DNA from 2 places in the Thioalkalivibrio sp. ALE22 genome. Region 1 is predicted to be linked to the other one. Evidence: predicted binding sites of a transcription regulator. Region 1 holds the regulator's gene; the other holds the start of a gene.
What was found. Region 1 encodes sigma-54, which starts transcription at its own class of promoters, with help from an activator protein. Its sites were predicted from a motif close to TGGCANGNTNCNTGCTT; they were not measured.
Positions count from the first base shown of each region.

Region 1 (3,372 bases):
CGTGCGCACCCGGGATCGTCGCCCTTACGAGATGGAGGCCCACGGCGAGCCGGCCCGCCTGGAATCCCCCGACCCCGAGACCGGCGAGATGCGCATCGCCACCGCGCTGCGCATCGACTACCTGCTGAACGAGGACCGCATGATCCTCACCGACCAGGCCCATGTGATCACCGCCAGCGAAGAGGCGCGCGGCAAGCGCATCACCTACGACCTGACCACCGACGTGATCGAGGCCGAACGCGGCGAGGGCGACAGCGAACGCGTACGCATCACCATCCAGCCACGCGACGACGAATGAACGCACCCGCCACCAGCCCGGCGCCGGAACCCGCCGAGGCCCGTGATCGCCTGATCGGGCGCGAACTGACCAAGCGCTACGGCCAGCGCACCGTGCTCGACCAGGTGGATGTCGACCTCGCACCCGGTGAAGTGGTCGGCCTACTGGGTCCCAACGGCGCCGGCAAGACCACCTGCTTCTACAGCCTGGTCGGGCTGATCCGCCCTAACGCCGGGCGCATCACCCTGGGCGGGCACGACATCACCCGCGCGCCCATTCACGTGCGCGCCCGCGCCGGTCTCGGCTACCTGCCCCAGGAGGCCTCGATCTTTCGCCGCCTGAGCGTGTGGGACAACCTGCAGGCCGTGCTGGAGCTGCGCCCCGGCCTGGACCGCCACGAACGCCGGCGTATCGGCGACGCGCTGATCGAGGAGTTTCAGCTCGAGACCGTGCGCCACAGCCCCGGGATCGCGCTGTCCGGCGGCGAACGTCGGCGCGCCGAGATTGCGCGGGCCCTGGCCGGTGACCCGCAATTCATCTGCCTGGACGAGCCCTTTGCCGGGGTGGACCCGATCTCGGTGGGCGATATCCAGGATGTAATTCGCCACCTTGCAGCGCGCGGCATCGGGGTTCTGATCTCCGATCACAACGTGCGCGAAACCCTCGGGATCTGCCACAGGGCCTATATTCTGAGCGAGGGGCGCCTGCTGGCCGCCGGGACACCCGACGAGCTACTGGCCGACCCCCAGGTGCGCCGGGTCTATCTCGGCGAGAATTTCCGCCTGTGATGCCGGCACGCGCACAACCCGCGCCGGTGCACAAACCACGAGGCAGCATTTAAGATCGCTCTTATGGTCACCCGCGCCCCGCACAGCCAATGCTGAAACCCGGCCTGAATCTTCAGCTGGGTCAGACGCTCACCATGACCCCGCAACTGCAGCAGGCCATCCGCCTGTTGCAGCTGTCCACGCTCGAACTACAGGTGGAGATCCAGCAGGCGCTGGAGAGCAACCCGATGCTGGAGCAGGTGGAGGACGAGGACGAGATGGCCGCGACCGAGCGCCTGGACGCGGAGGGCGAGGTGGTGGAAGGCGACCGCATGGAGGCCACCACCACCAGCGATGACGTGATCCCCGAGGAGCTGACCACCGACAGCCGCTGGGACGACATCTACGAACCGCCGCCCGCCCCCAAGGGCGTGGACGACCGCGACCCGCTGGAGAATACCAGCGACGACGACGGCGAGGGCCTGCAGGACCACCTGTTGTGGCAGCTGCACCTGAGCCACCTGACCCCGCGCGACCAGCGCATCGGCGCGGCCCTGATTGACGCGATCAGCCCCGATGGCTATCTCGAAGGCGACCTCGAGACCCTGGCCGAGACCATCAGCCGCGGCGAGGACGAACCCGTCGGCGTCGACGAGGTCGAGGCGGTCCTGCACTGGATCCAGCAATGCGACCCGCTGGGCGTGGGCGCGCGCGACCTGCGCGAGTGCCTGGAGATCCAGCTACGCGAGCTGGCCCCGGATGCCCCCGCCCGCGAGGCCGCCCGGGCGATCCTGGAACACGGCATGGACAGCCTGGGCAAGCGCGATTACAAGGCCCTGCAGCGCCAGTCCGGGGTGCGCGACCCGGACGAACTGGCGCGCGCCCTGGACCTGATCCGCACCCTGAACCCGCGACCGGGCGCACAGATCAGCTCCGCCACCTCCGAGTACGTGGTGCCGGACGTCTACGTGCGCCACACCCCGGACGGCTGGCGCGTGGAGCTGAACCCGGAGATCGCGCCACGCATCCGTATCAACGACCTCTACGCCGGCATGGTGCGCCAGGTATCGGATGCGCGCGACAGTGCCTTCATGCGCGACCAGCTGCAGGAGGCGCGCTGGTTCCTGAAGAGCCTGCACAGCCGCAACGACACCCTGCTGCGCGTCGCTGAGGCGATCGTCCATCGCCAGCAGGGCTTCCTGGAACACGGCGAGGTCGCGATGCAGCCATTGATCCTGCGCGATATCGCCGAGATCCTGGAGATGCACGAATCGACCATCTCCCGGGTCACAACCCAGAAATACATGCACACCCCGCGCGGGGTCTTCGAGTTCAAGTATTTCTTTTCCAGCCACGTCGGCACCAACGACGGTGGCGAGTGTTCCGCCACCGCCATCCGTGCCATGATTCGCGAATTGATCGACGACGAACCCGCGAACAAGCCGCTCAGCGATGCCCGGCTCGCCCAGATCCTGGCGGACCGGGGCATCAATGTGGCGCGTCGCACCGTAGCCAAGTACCGCGAGGCGATGCACATCCCTTCATCCAGCGAACGCCGGCAGATGGCCTCGATGCCCACCGGCCACAAGTAACCAAGGAGTCCCGACCATGCAGATCAACCTGACCGGCCACCATGTGGACCTCACCGACGCCCTGCGCGACTACGTCAACGAGAAGTTCGCGAAGCTGGAGCGCCACTTCGACAAGGTCATCGACGTGCACGTCGTGCTGACCCACGAGAAGACCCAGAACCAGTTCAACAAGGCCGAGGCGAATCTCCAGGTCAGCGGCAATCACATCCACGCCGAGGCCTCCCACGAGGACATGTACGCCGCCATCGACGCGCTGATCGACAAGGTCGACCGCCAGCTGATCAAGCACAAGGAAAAGGTCAAGGATCATCACCGGGCCGAGGGCGCCCAGCGCAATCGCGAGCAGGCCTCCTGACCCATGTCCATTGCCGAGTTGATCACCGCCGAGCGCATCCGCCTGGAGCCGGAATGCTCCAGTCAGAAGCGGGCCCTGGAGGCCCTGTCGGAACTCCTCGCCGGCGGCGGTGATGCCGGCGGACCGGGCAGCACCGCGATCTTCGAGGCCCTGTCCGCGCGCGAAAAGCTGGGCTCCACCGGCCTGGGCCATGGGGTTGCGATCCCCCATGGCCGCCTGGCCGATCTCGAGGCTCCGCGCGTGGCCGTCCTGCGCCTGGAGAGCGGCGTCGACTTCGACGCCATGGACCACGAGCCGGTCGATATCCTGATCGCCCTGCTGGTCCCGGAGGCCGCCACCAGCGATCACCTCGACCTGCTGGCCCAGCTGGCGCGCGGGCTT
Region 1 covers NZ_KB906501.1:79,616-82,987, forward strand. Annotated here, with positions in the region: gene lptA (lipopolysaccharide transport periplasmic protein LptA) at 1-298, shown strand, start outside; gene lptB (LPS export ABC transporter ATP-binding protein) at 295-1,065, shown strand; gene F793_RS0103695 (RNA polymerase factor sigma-54) at 1,155-2,636, shown strand; gene hpf (ribosome hibernation-promoting factor, HPF/YfiA family) at 2,653-2,991, shown strand; gene F793_RS0103705 (PTS sugar transporter subunit IIA) at 2,995-3,372, shown strand, end outside.

Region 2 (3,372 bases), on a different contig from region 1:
GGACATCGAGATGCCACGCATGGACGGCTATACGCTGACGGCGCGGATCCGGGACAATCCCGCCCTGAAAGATCTGAAGGTGCTGCTGCATTCCTCGTTGAGCGGCGAGTTCAATACCGACATGGTCAAGCGCGCCGGGGCCGATGCGTTTCTCTCGAAATTCAACCCCGACGAACTGGCCAACGCGGTGCTCGACCAGACCGGGCGCGAGGATCAACAGGTCGAATGACCGCCGGGGGGAACGGGGTTGCCGCCCGGCAAGGCCGGGGCGGCGTCACATGGCCGACAAGGGCCCAGTGTCGTGTCCCGCCTGCGACACCGTATACTGAAACCCGCTACCGGGGATTCCCCCTGCGTTTCGTGGCGCGGGCGCCGCTGTCAAGGACTCGTCATCAGGATGCTAATCACCATGGACTGTGCTCGGGGATGAACCGGTGATCGATTCCCGCGATTACGAGGAGTTTTCCCGCTTCCTGCAGGACTGCTGCGGCCTGGTGCTGGGTGACAGCCGTCAGTATCTGGTGTCGAGCCGACTGTCCCGGCTGCTCGACGAGTTCGACTTCAAGAGCGTGCCGGAGCTCCTGCACGCGATGCGGCAAGCCCCGAATCCGCGGCTGCGCACCCGTGTGATCGACGCGATGACGACCAACGAAACCTCGTGGTTTCGCGATGGCTTTCCGTTCGAGATCCTCCGGCATGTGTTGTTGCCGGAGCTGGCTGCGAAGGGAAGCAGCATCAAGGTCTGGTCTTCCGGCTGTTCCAGTGGCCAGGAGGCCTACAGCATCTCCATGGTCGTCTCCGAGTGGGAGGAATCCCGCCCCCCGCGCAAGGTGCCGGTATCCATCCTGGGGACGGACCTGTCGGAGAAGATCCTGGATGACGCCCGGCGGGCGGTCTACGACGGCCTGAGTATTGTGCGCGGGTTGAGCGAGAGCCGCCGCGCGCGCTTCTTCGAGACCGTGACGGACGGCCACAAGGTCGTTCCCGAGGTCCAGCGGCGCTGTCGTTTTCAGAAGCTCAACCTGATCGACAGCTACGCGGCACTGGGCAAGTTCGACCTGGTGTTCTGCCGCAACGTGCTGATCTATTTCTCCGGCGAGACCAAGCGACAGGTTCTTGACGGTATTGCCCGGCAGATGAATCCGGGCGGCTATCTGTTTCTTGGCGCTTCGGAGACGGCCGGCCCGTACACCAAGGCCTTCGAGACGGTTCGCACCGACTACGGCTCGGTCCTCCGGCTCAAATCCTGACGCCCCTCGGTCGCAGGGCCGCAAGGTCCGAAACGCCCGCGCAATGCGGCCGCGACTCGAATTGCTCCCTTCCCACGTTTCCCGCTAAGGGCGTCCCCAGCCGAGACGGATTCCCGTCGCTGGCATAGCGATTGCATCGGTCTCCTCGCAAAGGGCCGCAATGGCTGCGTCCCGGTTCTGGTAGCGAGGGTCCGCCACGGGCGGACAGGACGGAAACGATGAGTCTCTCTCTCGACAAGGCGATGGGTATCCTGCCGCAGGCGGTCAACGTGCGCGCCCAGCGTATGGAGCTGCTGGCGTCCAACATCGCCAATGCGGACACCCCGAACTACAAGGCGCGCGACATCGACTTTCGCGCGGTGCTCGAGTCCGCGACGGGGAGCGGCAATCACTTGCCCATGGTGCGTAGCCAGGCGGCGCATATCGACCCCAATGCCGGGGCGATGAACGGGCAGGCCGAGGCGCTTTATCGCGTCCCGTCGCAGGCGTCTCTGGATGGCAACACGGTGGATCCGCAGATGGAACGTGCCGCCTTTGCCGAGAACGCGATCCAGTACCAGAGCAGTCTGGAATTCCTCAATCGCCGGGTCTCCGGCATCCGCGAGGCCCTTAGGGGTGATCGCTAACGTCGACCGGATCGGGAGATCGATGTCGTGAGCAACATGTTCAGTCTGTTCAATACCTCGGCTTCGGCGCTGTCGGCGCAGTCGGTGCGCCTGAATACCGTGGCCTCGAATCTGGCCAACGCGAACACTGTCGCCACCAACCCGGACGAGGCGTATCGCGCCAAGCAGGTGCTGTTTCAGAGCGTGATGGATCAGGCCAACCCCAATGGTGCGGCGACGTCCGTCCGGGTGGCCGGCGTGACCGAGTCGCAGGCCGCGCCACAGGCCCACTACGAGCCACACCACCCGCAGGCGAACGAGGAGGGCTACATCTTCCGCCCGGCGATCAGCGTGGTCGAGGAGATGGCCAACATGATGTCCGCCTCGCGCAACTACGAAGCGAACGTGGAGGTGATGGAGACCTCGCGTCAGCTGCTCCAGCGCACACTGCAGATCGGTCAGGGCTAGCCCAGGAGTTCGAAATGACACAGATATCACCTGAATTGCTTGATCGCCTCGGCCTGTCGCGCCCGGAGAAGAAGCCGGAAGGCGAGATGGACCGCCTCGGGCAGTCCGACTTCCTCAAGCTGATGACCACTCAGCTGGAGAACCAGGACCCGATGGAGCCGATGGATAACGGTGATTTCCTCGGCCAGATGGCGCAGTTCTCCACCGTGACCGGCATCGAGCAGCTGTCCAAGTCCTTCGAGAAGCTGGCGCAGTCCCTGGGGCAGAACCAGACGCTGCAGGCGGCTTCGCTGGTTGGCAAGGATGTACTGGTGCCCGTCGAGTTTGGCGAGCTGGGGCCCGACGGGCGGGTGAACGGCGCGGTCGATCTGGAGCGCGCCACCGAAGAGCTGCAGATCGACGTGTACAGCCCTAATGGCGAGCGCATTCGCCGCATGAATATGGGCGCTGCCGGCAGCGGCCTGCAGGAGTTCACCTGGGACGGCATGCGCGACGACGGCACCTTCGCGCCACCGGGGGTCTACGAATTCAAGGCCACGGCCCGCTCCGGGACCCAGTCGGAGGCCGTGGATACCTTTCTGGATGCCCGCGTGGAAAGCGTCGCGGTGGGCAGTGACTCCGGGCTGGCACTGACCGTGCAGGGCCTGGGCGAGATCAGCTTTTCGGATGTACGGCGGATTGGCGGCTGACGCCCCGCAACAAGAACCCTGACGGAGGAAACACCCCATGCCCTTCAATATCGGATTGAGCGGACTGAACGCGGCCCAGGCCGATCTGCAGACCACCGGTAACAATGTGTCCAACTCGGGGACCACGGGGTTTAAACGTTCCCGTGCCGAGTTCGGCGATGTGTTCGCCCAGAGCTTCGGCGGGATCAGCCAGACAGCCATCGGCTCCGGCACACGACTGCAGGCGGTCACCCAGCAGTTCTCGCAGGGACGGACCGAGTTCACCGAGAACGGCCTGGACCTGGCGATCAACGGAGAGGGTTTCTTCGTCCTTAATGACCAGGGCAGCACGGTGTACAGCCGGGCGGGGGCCTTCCAGGT
Region 2 covers NZ_KB906506.1:70,786-74,157, forward strand. Annotated here, with positions in the region: gene F793_RS0109085 (chemotaxis protein CheV) at 1-229, shown strand, start outside; gene F793_RS0109090 (protein-glutamate O-methyltransferase CheR) at 435-1,250, shown strand; gene flgB (flagellar basal body rod protein FlgB) at 1,469-1,876, shown strand; gene flgC (flagellar basal body rod protein FlgC) at 1,904-2,323, shown strand; gene F793_RS0109105 (flagellar hook assembly protein FlgD) at 2,338-3,012, shown strand; gene flgE (flagellar hook protein FlgE) at 3,050-3,372, shown strand, end outside.
Region 2: flgB (flagellar basal body rod protein FlgB) is a predicted target of sigma-54. The motif match lies at 1,371-1,387, and genes of this name have one in related genera.